DNA from 3 places in the Colwellia meonggei genome. Region 1 is predicted to be linked to each of the others. Evidence: predicted binding sites of a transcription regulator. Region 1 holds the regulator's gene; each other region holds the start of a gene.
The links. Region 1 encodes FNR, which switches genes on or off when oxygen is low (the NO sensors DNR and NnrR bind a similar motif). Its sites were predicted from a motif close to TTGATCTAGATCAA; they were not measured.
Positions count from the first base shown of each region.

Region 1 (4,706 bases):
GCAGTAATTTTGTCGTTAAGTGAGCTATGTTCAGCTTCGTCACTACCAATATTTAGTGCTGCAACAATATTGCCATTATCAGGCCATAAATGTTCTTTTACTAATAGTACAGGGCACGGGCATTTACGCAAAATATGCCAATCAGTTGGGGTGAAAATAACTGACTTAAGCTTGTCGTGTTGGTGTGTGCCTTTAATAACAATGTCATAACCATTTTTGAGAACTTGTTCAATAATTTGCTCAAATGGACGGTTATGCCAAATAACGTTACAGTCAACATTTAATCCACTAAGATCAAGTTCTGACAATAGTGACTTGAGCCATTGAGTTCTATCGTTGATCACAGACTGACGCATGGCTTCACGCTCATCACTTGAAAGCATGGTGGTCATTTCATAAGAAAAATCGTATATGGTCAAAAATGCTGTAATGCTAGCGCCCGTTTTTTGAGCTAATTCAATGGCACGTTTTAAAGCTTTTTGATCTTCTGTTGTTGGGTCAACAATAGCGAGTATTTTTTGATACTTTTCCATACCTAATTCCTTTATTAATTGTCTATTGTATTTATACCGTTTAGCATAAAACTTGCGTGTAAAACGCTATAAACAAACGGTTAAACGATAACTTAACATCAATAGTTTTGTTTCGAGTTACTATAACAATAGAACAGTTTGAAACAATAATAGTTGTTTTAAATCAAATTATTATCGTATCAAATATAAACAACATTTCACGCTAAGCATAGCGTGAAATGTTAAAATAAGGAAATTTAAAGTATCTTAAGTTGGGCGGGGGTTATAGTGCAGCGCACTCGTTTAACTTATCGATATCAAGAATGGTAATTAACTTACCGTCAACCTGAATTAAGCCATTTTTATGAAAACGGTTAAGCAAACGGCTTATTGTTTCAACGGTTAAACCGATATAGTTACCAATATCACTACGAGTCATTGATAAACGAAACTCTGAAGCCGATAAACCTCGAGCATGATAACGACTACTTAACGTACTAATAAATGTTGCTAAGCGTTGCTCTGCATTCTTGCGATTAAGTAGCGTTAACATTTCTTGATCGCCGCGAATTTCTGTACTCATCATGCGTAAAATTTGTTTTTTTAATTTCGGCATGCTGTTAGATAAGCTATCAAGTGTGTTGTATGGAATTTCACAAACCATAGACGTTTCAAGTGCTTTAGCAAAGCTTGGATGCTCGGCGTTAGCAATTGCGTCAAAACCTAACAGGTCACCGGCTAAATGAAAGCCAGTAATTTGCTCTTCGCCTTGCTCGTTTACCGTGTATGTCTTAAAAGTACCAGAACGAATAGCATACAGGGCATGCATAGGTTGACCATCATTAAAAATTTGCTCGCCTTTATGAATAGGGCGCTTACGATCGATAATATTATCTAACGTATCAAGCTCTTTATCATTTAAGGTAAACGGCAGGCATAGTTCGCTAATACTACAGTTTTGACAGTGAATATGTTGCTGACCAGTACACGATTTATTGCTCATAGTAACCTATAGTTCTTTTTGCATTTTAATGATGTGGATCATATTAGATGCGTTATAGATATGCAATAAGTATAGTATAAATACCGTATAAAATCAGTAAAACGGCAGCGATCTTTCTAAACAGTGAATTTGCCAATAAAGACTTCACGCTAATGGTGCCAAACGACACTGAAAGCAGTGCCGGTAAAGTACCCAACCCAAAGAAAAACATAATTAGAGCGCCGTTCATGGTGTTTGCACTGGCTAGTGCCCAAGTTAACGTGGAATATACTAAGCCACATGGTAGCCATCCCCATAATGCCCCCAAAGCGAAAGCACTGCGCGTATTTTTAATAGGAATAAATTTTTGTGTATTTGGAGATATAATTTTCCAGAGCTTTTTACCTAGGTATTCAACACGGCTTAACCACATTAACCATTGCCCCAAATACAAACCAAGTAGGATTAAAAAAATACCTGCAACACTCTTTAATGTCACAACTGGAAAACCTATGCTTTTAGCAGCCATAGAACTAGTAAAAGCAACAAGGGCTCCAATGAAGCTATAGGACGCTATTCGACCAAAATTATAGGCAATAACAATATGGTATTTACTGCTTGTTGCATTTGGAGAGATTGCGGTTGTTAACATAGTACTAATTCCGCCGCACATCACAATGCAGTGACCTGAGCCAAGTAGCCCAATGAGGAATGCTGAAAAGTAGTCTAGGCTCATCGTGACAATTATTCTTGCTTATCAATTAAGTTTCTTGGCGTTGTCTCTACAGGCTTAGTTTCTGTTTGAGGGGAAGGTGAGATGTTATTACTATTGTCACCAATATCTTTATCACCATTTGATTTTTTATCGTTAGCATCATCAAATAGAATACTCATGCCTTGCTTTTCAAGATCATCAAACTGTTCTGTTTTTACTGCCCAAAAAAAGATATAAATACCAATTGCTGTTAACAAAATTGCAATGGGAATTAAAATGTAGATAACACTCATTTCTTTAACAGCCTTAAAGAATTACTTACAACTAAAATAGAGCTAGCTGACATGCCAATTACCGCCATATAAGGGGCGATATACCCCATAACGGCTAGTGGCAATACAATGGCATTATAGCCAAATGCCCAAAGATAATTTTGTTTAACTATAGTTGAGGTGCGCTCCGATACCTGACGTAAGGTTTGTACGCATTTTAATTTATTATTTAGCAGTATGACATCAGCACCATTTTTTGCGATATCGGTACCACTTCCCATAGCTATAGATAAATGAGCGGCGCCTAATACTGGCGTGTCGTTTACTCCATCACCAATCATAGCGACATTATAGGAGATTTGTTGATGTTTAATTGCATTGACTTTATCTTGAGCAGATAAATTTGCTTGTACACTATTTAACTGTAATTTTGATTGCAGCGTATTACACCCGGGGGCGTGATCGCCAGAGAGCATCATAGTGGTAATACTTTCTGAGTGTAAAAAGTCAACTAAGTTCTTAGCGTCGTCACGTAATTCATCATGTAAGTAAAACTCGGCAATTAGCGTGTCGTTTTCCATTAAAACACATTGTGCGTTATGCGCTTGTTGATGATTATCTTTTAATAGCCAAGAATTCTTACCGATACGGTAGTGCTTGTTATTTACCTCACCTGAAATACCAGCACCAGGTGCAACAACCACTTGTTTAGCAATTAAGGCAAAGTCTCTAAATTGGCTAAATGCCTTTGCTAATGGGTGGGCAGAATGAGCTTCTAAGGCGGCGGCAATGGCTAACACTTCTGCTTGCCCATTTTGGTTTTCATCCACAGCATAATTGCCATAGGTGATAATATTGGCAATGGTAAATTCGCCGGTTGTCAGTGTGCCGGTTTTATCAAATGCCATAGCATCAATTTCTGGCATAGTTTCTAACACATGACCAGATTTCACCATTATACCTTCACGATTTAGGCGTGTAGTTGCGCAAGTTAGTGCGGTTGGCGTTGCTAATGATAAGGCGCAAGGGCAAGTCACGACTAATACAGATAAGGTGATCCAAAATGCTTCAGCTGGTTGGTGTTGTGCCCAATAAAAAGCGGTACAAGAGGCTGTAAATAAAATTAAGGCAACAAAGTACTGAGCAATTTTGTCTGAAAGTTTTGCCAATTTAGGTTTATGTGTTTGAGATGTTTCACTTAAACGAATTAACTGGCTGAGAAATGATTTTTGATTATCGTGTTTCACTTTTGCCGTTAAATTGCCATCACCATTGATGGTGCCGGCGTAAATAATATCTTGCTCGCCTTTATGAAGCGGCAGTTGCTCACCCGACAGCATAGCTTCATTAATTTGGCTACTGCCAGCAATAATTTCACTATCGGCGGGGATTGTTTCACCGGGCTTGATTAGAATAATATCATCAGCGATTAAGTTCGTTGCAGCAATAAAACTCTCTTTATTGTTGGTTAACTTAGTCGCTGTCATCGGCATTAATTTTAACAGGTTCGCAGATACGTCTGCAGCGCGTGTACGTGCCCGAAACTCTAGAAATTTTCCTATTAAGAGTAAAAAAGTAAACATAGAAACTGATTCAAAATACACCTCGCCCTGTTGAGTTAGTGTCGCCCAACCACTGGCAAGAAAGGCTAGTCCTATAGCAATTGAAACCGGTACATCCATTGATAACTGTTTGGCTTTTAATGCAAAAAATGCACTTTTGTAAAAAGGAAAAGCGCCATAAGTAACAATAGGCACAGTAAGGAAAAAACTCGCCCAACGCAGGTAAACTAAATTGTGTTCAGCCATATCTGAAAAAGCGCCAAAGTATAAACCAAAAGCTATCATCATTACTTGCATCATGAGAATGCCTGATATGCCTAAGCGCTTTATAAAACTTTTAGCTTGCTTTTTATTGATTTCTTCGGCGGTACTGGCCTTAAAAGGCAAGGCATGATAGCCAATTTTTTCAATTAAGCTTAATATCTCACTTAATTTTACTTGTTCTTCTTGCCATTGCACCGTTGCTCGCTGCGTAGTGGCATTAACATTAATTTTATTAATTCCCTCTAGTTTACTGACTTGCATCTCGATTAACCAAGCGCAGGCAGAGCAGCTTATACCTTCAATAGTTAATATTGTTTCTTTAAAACCTTCGTGATAATAGGCAAACTCGCTTTGTAAGTTTTCATCATCAAGGATTTCATTACGCTGTAATTGCTCAGG
Region 1 is NZ_BAAJLZ010000004.1:322,512-327,217, forward strand. Features, by position in the region: gene uspE (universal stress protein UspE) at 1-533, opposite strand, end outside; gene fnr (fumarate/nitrate reduction transcriptional regulator Fnr) at 796-1,515, opposite strand; gene AC27E9_RS12340 (sulfite exporter TauE/SafE family protein) at 1,568-2,230, opposite strand; gene ccoS (cbb3-type cytochrome oxidase assembly protein CcoS) at 2,239-2,502, opposite strand; gene AC27E9_RS12350 (heavy metal translocating P-type ATPase) at 2,499-4,706, opposite strand, start outside.

Region 2 (4,706 bases), on a different contig from region 1:
CTTAAGCGCTTTTGGCAATAAAGAACATAGTGCGACACTACCAGACATTACTTTGAGTAATGTTGGCGGTGAAGCCGGTTTACCTGCTAGTCAATTAGGTAGTGAAATAGTAAAACAAGCATTATCAAATATTTGGAAGCAAGCAAAAGCAACTCAAAAGAAAAAGCTAACTGACGATGCAAAAGACAAGTTAAAAGAAAAAGCGAAGAAAAAATTAACTGAATTATTCGGTTAATAGCCAAGGTTCGCTTTATTGTCCTCAGCTGAGACCTTTTTTGGTTAAGCTGAGGCTATAAAAAAATAATAAACTTAAGGCCCCTGTAATGAATTCAAATACTTTATTAAAACCTGTTACGCTCGTTTGTGGTTTGTTTGTTGCTAATGCTGTCACCGCAAGTGAGTTTGAAATTAGTGTTATGGCGGGTCAAATGTATGGCTCAGATCTTATTGCCTCTGACAATACTGATATTAGCGTGGACTCTGGTAGCAATATTGCCATAGGGCTGGCATGGCAAGCCGATATTAATGGCCAAGGGCAAGTTTTACTCAACCGAGTTAGTCATGATTTTACCGGCGAGAACGCGCTCAAGTCATCTTTAGATATTACTTATGCACACTTCAACGGTGTTGCGCTGTTTCGTCAAGAAAATTACGTCACCACTATGAGCCTGGGACTTGGTGGTGGCTACTTTGATGCTGAGCATGGTGGAGAAGAATTATATCCATCCGCGAGTATTTCTTTTGGCACTCGTTATGAATTTTCCGATAATATAGCGCTAGTAACTGAACTGCGTGCTTACGCCAGTTTAATTGATGAAGATGATGCTATATTTTGTCAGCAAGAAATTTGTAGTGCCAAATTTGAAGACTCACTCTGGATAGACAGTGCGATATCTGTGGGAATTGCCGTAAAGTTCTAGGTAAAACTATACAAAACTTTCCTGCCAGTGTTAGTTACGGGCAAACTTGGCAGGTTTCTCTAAGCCCTTTTAGTAAAGTCGAGGAAAAACATGGCTTCGTCCATTCAACAACTTATTAGTATTACCGATACCCAAGGAAATTTTAGTTATATTAATGACGCTTATGCCGACGCTATAGGAATTGAGCAAACTGATATCAATAATTGCCGTCAGCAACATTACTTCCATCAAGATATGCCAAAAAATATTATTGAGGAAATTAATCAAACGCTTGCAAAAGGCTTCTCATGGCAAGGGCTAATTCAATTTAAAAATAGTAATAACCAAGCGGTATGGCTTGATGCCTTTATAACTCCTCAGTACCAAAATGAAAAAATTATCGGCTTCCAATCAATTGCCACCATAGCTAAACCTGATCTTGTTGCTCGAGCAAGTAATATTTATGGCGCTATTCGCGAAAACAAAACTTGGGCAAATATAGAAATTTCAAAAAACCAAAAATTTGCCTTTTTGTTAACAATAAGTGCAATTGCCCAGTACTTTATTTTTACTCGCTTTGGCCTCTATCATTCTATTTTTGCAGCCATATGTGCTGCAACGCCAGTGCTAGTATTTTGGCAAGACATCATACCTACAGCCATGCGTGCACAACGCATGCAATCTATGTTTGATTCACAGTCCCGCAAAGTATACTTTGGTGGCGGCACAGCCAGTATATTTGATTTTAATTTCGCCATGTTAAAAGCAAAATTACGTGCCATTATCGAACGGACATTAGATACCGCAAAACCTATCAATGCCGTAATGGCAAACGTTAATGAAGGAATCAGCAATACACGAGAAAACCTAACCAGTCAGCAAAGCGCTGTTGAGCAGCTCAGTCATGCAATGCGCGAAATGCAAACCACTACGACTGAGATTTCTGCTAATGTCGTGACTGCTGCTGGCGACTTAGATGAAACATTTTCTCAGTGTGAACAAGCGCAACAAGGAATATTTTCAACCACAGATAAAATTAAAGCACTGGCAAATGATATTGATCAAGCATCGTCTTCTGCCGATAGCCTGACACAGTCTGCTAATAACGTCAGTGGCCTAATGGAAGAAATACAGTCAATTGCCGACCAAACTAACTTATTAGCTTTAAACGCGGCGATTGAAGCCGCCCGTGCCGGAGAGCATGGCCGAGGCTTTGCTGTAGTTGCTGACGAAGTTCGTAATTTATCATCTCGAACACAAGATTCTGCAGAAAAAATTCATCAACGCTTATCTGTGATGCTAGAAACCATAGAGCAATGGGTTGCGCTGATGCTAAAAAACAAAGACGAAGCACAGCTTTGCGTTGATATAGCTGAAAGCTCCAATGGTAAAATTGCCGATGTTGTTGACCGAGTGCAAAAAGTCACTGATGTTGCCAATCAAATCGCAACGGCTACAGAGCAACAAAGCGTTACGTCGGTTACGATTAATGAACACGTTGAAGAAGTGCATCAAGCAATTGAAAAAACCTGGGCACAAACTGACTTAGTCACAGAAGAAATGAGCAATTTATCTGCTAGTGTCAACGACATTAGTAATGTTGCCAGTACTTTTGTACCACCGAAAAAATAATAGCGAAAATGGCTGGTTTTTCATCATAGCAATAAAAGTCAGCCTTTTCTTTCCACCGCTAAATATTAATTTTTCACCCGAAAAAGAATCTAACCAGTGCAATAATCTACATCATAACAACAATATTTAAGCACTAGTTCCAACCAAAAAACGATAAAAGTAACCTTGTACTGCTACCAAATACGTAACCAGCTATTGAATTTGGCACATAATTGATTAATATCACTTTCAATAGAGAAAACACAAAAACACAACATATTGTGTTTAATTTTGACCTGAGTCACAATATAGGCGTTACACTATTGTAAGGTTCAGCAATTTTTATATCATCGTTACACTTCTTTACTAACGATAACTAAAAAACTGTCATGACCGAGTCAACAATAAAATTAAAAAGCACTACCGTATATAATAATCAGAATCCAACTACTGACCACCTTCCGCTGCAAGCTGCATCTTTCGACATTTGGGATAAAAAATATCGCCTTAAAGACAAGCATGGCAACAACCAAGAAAAGAATGTTACCGACACCTTTGCTCGCGTTGCAAAAGCCTTAGCGGCGATAGAAAGCAAAGATCAAAAACAGTGGCAAAAGAAATTTATTTGGGCGATGGAATCTGGTGCGTATCCCGCAGGGCGTATTATTTCAAATGCGGGTGCTGAAAAGTTCAAACCTGCAACATCAACCATTAATTGTACCGTATCAGGCACAATTGAAGACTCTATGACAGGTATTTTAAGCCGTGTCCATCAAGCGGGATTAACACTAAAAGCCGGCTGTGGTATCGGTTATGAGTTTTCAACACTAAGACCCAGTGGCGCTTACGTTGCTGGCGCAGGGGCAACGACTTCAGGTCCTATGTCGTTTATGGATATCTACGACAAAATGTGCTTTACCGTTAGCTCTGCTGGTGGTCGACGTGGTGCACAAATGGGGGTGTTTGATATTTCCCACCCTGATGTTAAAGAATTTATTTTAGCAAAGCGTGAAGACGGGCGATTACGTCAATTCAACTTATCGTTATTGATCAGTGATGACTTTATTAACGCAGTGAAAAATGATCAGGAATGGCCATTAAATTTCCCATTGACGCAAAAAGAGGTCAAGTCAGACAGCATAGACCTAAACGATAGCAATATAGTGCTATTTAAAAGTAATCACTATTCGGATGAATTTATTAAAAGCCATGATTATATTTTAAATAAACAAGGTCAAATTGCCTGCAAAATTTACAGCACAATTCCGGCGCAAAGGCTCTGGGATATGATCATGAGTAATACTTTTGATTATGCCGAGCCTGGATTTTTATTGATTGATCATGCCAATGACATGAATAACAACTGGTTTTGTGAGCAGCTACGCGCTAGTAACCCTTGCGGCGAGCAAATATTACCACCTCACGGCGCCTGTCTTTTAGGCTCGATCAACTTAGTTAAATTCGTGCAGCAACCATTTTCTCAGCAAGCAAGCTTTGATTGGGAGAAATTTAGAGAAGTCACAAAAGTCTTTACACGCATGTTAGATAACGTGGTTGAAATTAACGGCCTACCACTTGAAGAACAACGATTAGAAATTCAAAACAAACGCCGACACGGCATGGGCTATCTAGGCCTAGGCTCTGCACTTACCATGTTAAAAATGCCTTACAATAGCCCTGAAGCTGTCGCATTTACTGAAGAAGTATCAAAAGTACTGGCAATTACTGGTTGGCAAGAAGCGTTAAATTTAGCGAAAGAAAAAGGCCCTGCGCCAATTTTACAACAAAGCTTTATTGTTGACCAAGCTATGCTAAACAAACGTCCGGAAATGATAAATGATGGCATTAAGGTTGGCGACAGCATTAAAGGCTCAGTATTACACGCTAAATATAGCCGCTATATGCAAAGAGTTGCCCAAGAGCAACCAGAATTAGTTGAGCAATTAGCTAAAGTAGGTGCAAGGTTTACCCATCACACTTCAATTGCGCCAACTGGCACACTAGCCTTAAGTTTAGGCAACAATGTTTCTAATGGTATTGAGCCAAGTTTTGCCCATGAATATCATCGCAATATTATTCGAGAAGGTAAAAAATCCAAAGAATCGGTTGCGGTTTCGAGCTATGAATTATTAGCGTTTCGCCAAGCAATTAACCCCGAAGCTGAGGCCTATGCAATTGAAGGTGAAAATAAGCTTC
Region 2 is NZ_BAAJLZ010000001.1:751,680-756,385, reverse strand. Features, by position in the region: gene AC27E9_RS03370 (AsmA family protein) at 1-235, shown strand, start outside; gene AC27E9_RS03365 (hypothetical protein) at 324-920, shown strand; gene AC27E9_RS03360 (methyl-accepting chemotaxis protein) at 1,011-2,531, shown strand; gene AC27E9_RS03355 (adenosylcobalamin-dependent ribonucleoside-diphosphate reductase) at 2,900-4,706, shown strand, end outside.
Region 2: the regulator FNR is predicted to act here: its motif matches at 2,802-2,815, upstream of AC27E9_RS03355 (adenosylcobalamin-dependent ribonucleoside-diphosphate reductase).

Region 3 (4,706 bases), on a different contig from region 1:
CTATTATTATGGATGGTGCAATTATCGAAGATGACGTATTTATTGGTGCAGGTAGTTTAGTGCCGCCTAATAAAGTATTAAAGAGTGGATATTTATATGTCGGCAACCCTGTAAAACAAGTAAGAGAGTTAAAAGAGAGTGAGGCTAACTTCCTTCAACAGTCTGCAATTAATTATGTTGAATTGAAAGATGAGTATTTAGCGGAGAACTACTAATGAGTATTTTTATCTCATATTAATATGAATCTCATTTCCCTCTGGTTCGTTTTTTTCGAGCCAGAGCTCTGCCACCTCTTCTAAATCGTATTTTAAACAACTATCAATTGAAGCTAATTGCTTTAATTGCATTGAATGGAAATAAATGGTTATTCTTTGTCCTGAAATTTGACCAGTAAAAGACCAGGCTTCATGCTGTTGACTAAAAGTTAAATCATCATTAAATAAAATAGCTTGGTTCATAATGCAACTCTCTTTAGTTGTTATTTAGCTCTGCTCTTAACGTAGTTAAAACCGGTTCAACATCGGGACGTTCATTCGTCCATAAGTAAAAGCTTTCCGCCGCCTGCCCAACCAACATACCTAAGCCATCAAGTACATGCTCAACACCTAACTGCTTTGCCTGTTTTAAAAATGTTGTTGGTTCTTTACCATAAACCATATCATAACAGGTATTCGCACTTGCCAATGTTTGTGATGATATGGGTAAACTTGCACCTGAAAGCCCTGCTGATGTTGCATTAATTATAACATCAAAGCTTAAATATTCAGTTTCTTCAAAGGTAAGTGCCCTTACGTCGAACTTAGGATATTGGTCAGCAATATTCTTCGCTTTACTTAACGTTCTATTGGCAATGGTTAATGATTGCGGAGCTTGCTCAATTAGCGCTTGTACAACACCTTTAGCTGCACCACCAGCTCCCAATAGTAAAATTTTACTATCAGATAATTGAACATTATGCCTAAGTAAGTCGTTCACTAGGCCTAAACCATCAGTTGTATCACCGTAAATAACACCTTGAGAAAATATTAAGGTATTGACTGCCCCGGCAAGTTTAGCTTTTTTACTGAGCTGATCACACAAAGCAAAAGCTTGTTCTTTAAAAGGTGCTGTAACATTGGCACCTTTACCATTATTAGCAATTAAGTTTTGAACCGCTAAATCAAACTTATCTAATTCGACTAATTCACTTTGGTAATTCATTGATTGCCTCGTTTGTATAGCAAATTGTTGATGAATAGATGGGGATTTTGATTGGGTAATAGGATTACCGAAAACGCGAAATTGATCCATAAGTTTACTGGCTTGAATGTTTAAATGTAGACTAACTCAGTTATGAAAAGATGAAAACAAAAAAGCAGTAACTAAATTACTGCTTTTTATATCATTAATATCTGGCTAAGAATTTATTAAAATTTGTAGCCTAACATTAGTGAATAAACCATAGGGTCAACATTAACTTCCGCTTTACCTATATTGTTACCGCCAACATCGAATGTTGCGTCAGAGTCAATATCAATATAACGAATTGATGCATTTAACGACCATTTATCATCTAAGTGATAATCAGCGCCAACTTGCGCCGATAAGCCAAATGAACCGTCTAGTTCTAAGTTGCTTAAACCTAAAGACTTAGGTGCAGCAGCAAATTCTTCATCAAAGAAAACCGTATAGTTAATACCAACACCAACATAAGGCTTAAGTGCTGAGTTCGTGTCGAAATAATATAAAGCACTTAACGTAGGCGGTAAGTGAGATACCTCACCTAAATTTGCGCCATCAACACCTAAAACAGCATTAGGGTCTTGAATGGTAATATCGTGCGTAAAAGGTGTAGCAGCTAAAAGCTCTACTGCCCAGTTGCTATCGTAGAAATAAACAAAGTTCAAACCTAACTGAGTATTGTCATCAACAGTTAGTGTCATTGTTGAATCAGCACCCGCTAACATAATGTTAGATTTGCCACTATCAGGCGTGATGTTCGTTGCACCACCACGAACAATAAAATCGCCAGCTTGGTTAGCTAAAGCAAGTGGAGATAATGTAAGAGCGGAAAGAATTAATCCATTAATTACTGAAGTTTTCATGAGCGCATTACCTTTTGTTAAATATAAAGAATATTGGATTTCGTTAATGAGGTAATTTTACGCCTGCGAATTAATAGAGTAATTGATCTAGCGCAAGGTTTGTGAGAAACCGCAAAATAATTGTGGTTTTATATTGAAAATAATAAAAAACGCTTAGGTTTTGTGACTAAACGCACAAACAACAACTTAAAATAAAGGCTTTTTATTTTTTGCATTGCTTGTACGTTATAAGAATACAGCGAGGTTATGACAACCAATCTTGGGGCACTAGGTAATCTTGTAATTTCTCTTCTTCACTACCCGCTTGCGCTTGAAAGTTATACTCCCAACGTGCCAATGGTGGCATTGACATTAAAATTGACTCTGTTCTACCCCCTGACTGCAAGCCAAACAAGGTACCACGGTCAAACACTAAGTTAAATTCAACATAGCGACCGCGACGATATAACTGAAATTGGCGATGATTTTCAGTAAATGGCGTATCTTTACGTTTCTCAATTAAAGGCACATAGGCATCGATAAAACCGGTACCGACTGCTTTCATGTAAGAAAAACACTCATCAAATGACCATTTATTTAAATCATCGAAAAATAAGCCGCCAACACCACGAGTTTCGTTACGGTGCTTTAAGTAGAAATATTCATCACACCATGTTTTATGCGCTGGATAAACCTCATCACCAAATGGCTGGCAAATATCTTTAGCAGTTTGGTGCCAATGCACCACATCCTCTTTAAACGGATAAAAAGGTGTAAGGTCAAAACCACCGCCAAACCACCATACTGGAGCTTCACCTTCTTTTTCAGCGATGAAAAAGCGTACATTGGCGTGTGAAGTTGGAATAAATGGATTTTTTGGATGAATAACTAATGACACCCCACAAGCTTGCCATTTTCGCCCGGCTAATTCAGGACGATGCGCTGTAGCAGATGGTGGTAGCTTATCGCCTGAAACTACTGAAAAATTTACTCCACCTTGTTCGATAACATTACCATTTGTTAAAACACGTGTTCTGCCACCGCCACCTTCTGCACGTTGCCAATTATCTTCAACAAATTTACCACCGCCATCAGCAGCTTCAAGTGAGGTACAAATTTGATCTTGTAATGATTTCAGAAATTCGATGACAACGTTAATGTCTATAGTACTCATGAGCGAATGATTTCCCCGGAAAGTGCATCAATAATAGTTGAAGGCTGATCAAAGCCTAAGGTGTTACCTTTAATAATAAAATCAATCTTATCAGACAATTCACTCGAAATATCTTGCCACGCTTTAGCCGGCTCACCGCCACTTAAATTAGCGCTAGTGGAAACTATTGGCTTATTAGCCGCTTTACATAAAGCGACAACATCAGGCTGACTAGTAACACGAACAGCAATAGAATCAAACTTTCCAGATAATAAAGGAGATAACTGTGATGCTTTGCCAACTAGTTGAGTGATACCATCAGGCCAACGGGATAATATCAAAGCACGTTTATCTTGCGGTATTTTAGAGTCTTCAATATAAGGGAGTAATTGCGAATAATTTCCTGCCAGCAAAATCAAGCCTTTATCCACTGGGCGGTTTTTTATCGCCAAGAGCTTCTCTATCGCCTCATCATTATCAGGGTCACACCCTAAGCCAAATACGGCCTCTGTTGGATAGGCTAAAATACCACCTTGTTGGAATGCTTCTAACGCTGTTGTCATTGAATTCTATTTTCGCTAATAAGTAAAAAGATAACTTATCGGGGATTATACGTTTTTAAACGAAAAACAACATAATTAGTAAAAAAAAACGGTAACAGCTGTAAGCAATTACCGTTTTAATAAATGTTAAAGCTCTAAACTTCGAACAGCTCTTTAATTTTTTGTCGTAATACAAATTTTTGTACTTTACCTGTAGACGTTTTAGGTAATTCACTAAAGATAATAGTTTTAGGTACTTTAAAACCCGCCATATGCGCTCGACAATGTTCAATAACGTCTTGCTCTGATAACTGCTGATCTCTTTTTAGCCCAACAAATGCACAAGGAGTTTCTCCCCATTTTTCATCTTTTTTTGCAACCACTGCCGCTTCTAGAATTGCTGGATGTTTATATAGCACCCCTTCTACTTCTACAGAAGAAATATTCTCACCACCAGAAATAATGATATCTTTTGAGCGGTCGCGTATCTCAATATAGCCATCAGGGTGTTTAACTGCTAAGTCGCCAGAATGAAACCAACCATGGGCAAATGCTTCATAAGTTGCTTTATCATTTTTCAAATACCCTTTCATAGTGGTGTTACCGCGAAACATAATTTCCCCTATGGTTTCGCCATCAGCTCGCACAGGCTCCATGGTATCAGGGTTAAGTACATCGACCTCCTCTTGAGTTGGGTAGCGAACGCCTTGTCGAGCTTTTAGTGCTGCTCGTTCATCTGCACTCTTGTTGTCCCACTCATCTTTCCATTCGCTAACAACACAAGGTCCATAAACTTCTGTTAATCCATAACTTTGAGTGATTTCTATACCTAGCTTTTCTATTCCTTTTATTACCGCAGCAGGAGGTGGAGCACCAGCAGTCATCGCTTTAATATTGTTAGGTAATTGGCTTAGAAGTTGTTGCTCAGCATTAAGAATCATATTGAGT
Region 3 is NZ_BAAJLZ010000001.1:750-5,455, forward strand. Features, by position in the region: gene AC27E9_RS00005 (gamma carbonic anhydrase family protein) at 1-215, shown strand, start outside; gene AC27E9_RS00010 (hypothetical protein) at 225-458, opposite strand; gene aroE (shikimate dehydrogenase) at 472-1,290, opposite strand; gene AC27E9_RS00020 (OmpW/AlkL family protein) at 1,407-2,084, opposite strand; gene hemF (oxygen-dependent coproporphyrinogen oxidase) at 2,329-3,237, opposite strand; gene tsaC (L-threonylcarbamoyladenylate synthase type 1 TsaC) at 3,234-3,779, opposite strand; gene AC27E9_RS00035 (acyl-CoA synthetase) at 3,914-4,706, opposite strand, start outside.
Region 3: the regulator FNR is predicted to act here: its motif matches at 2,167-2,180, upstream of AC27E9_RS00020 (OmpW/AlkL family protein).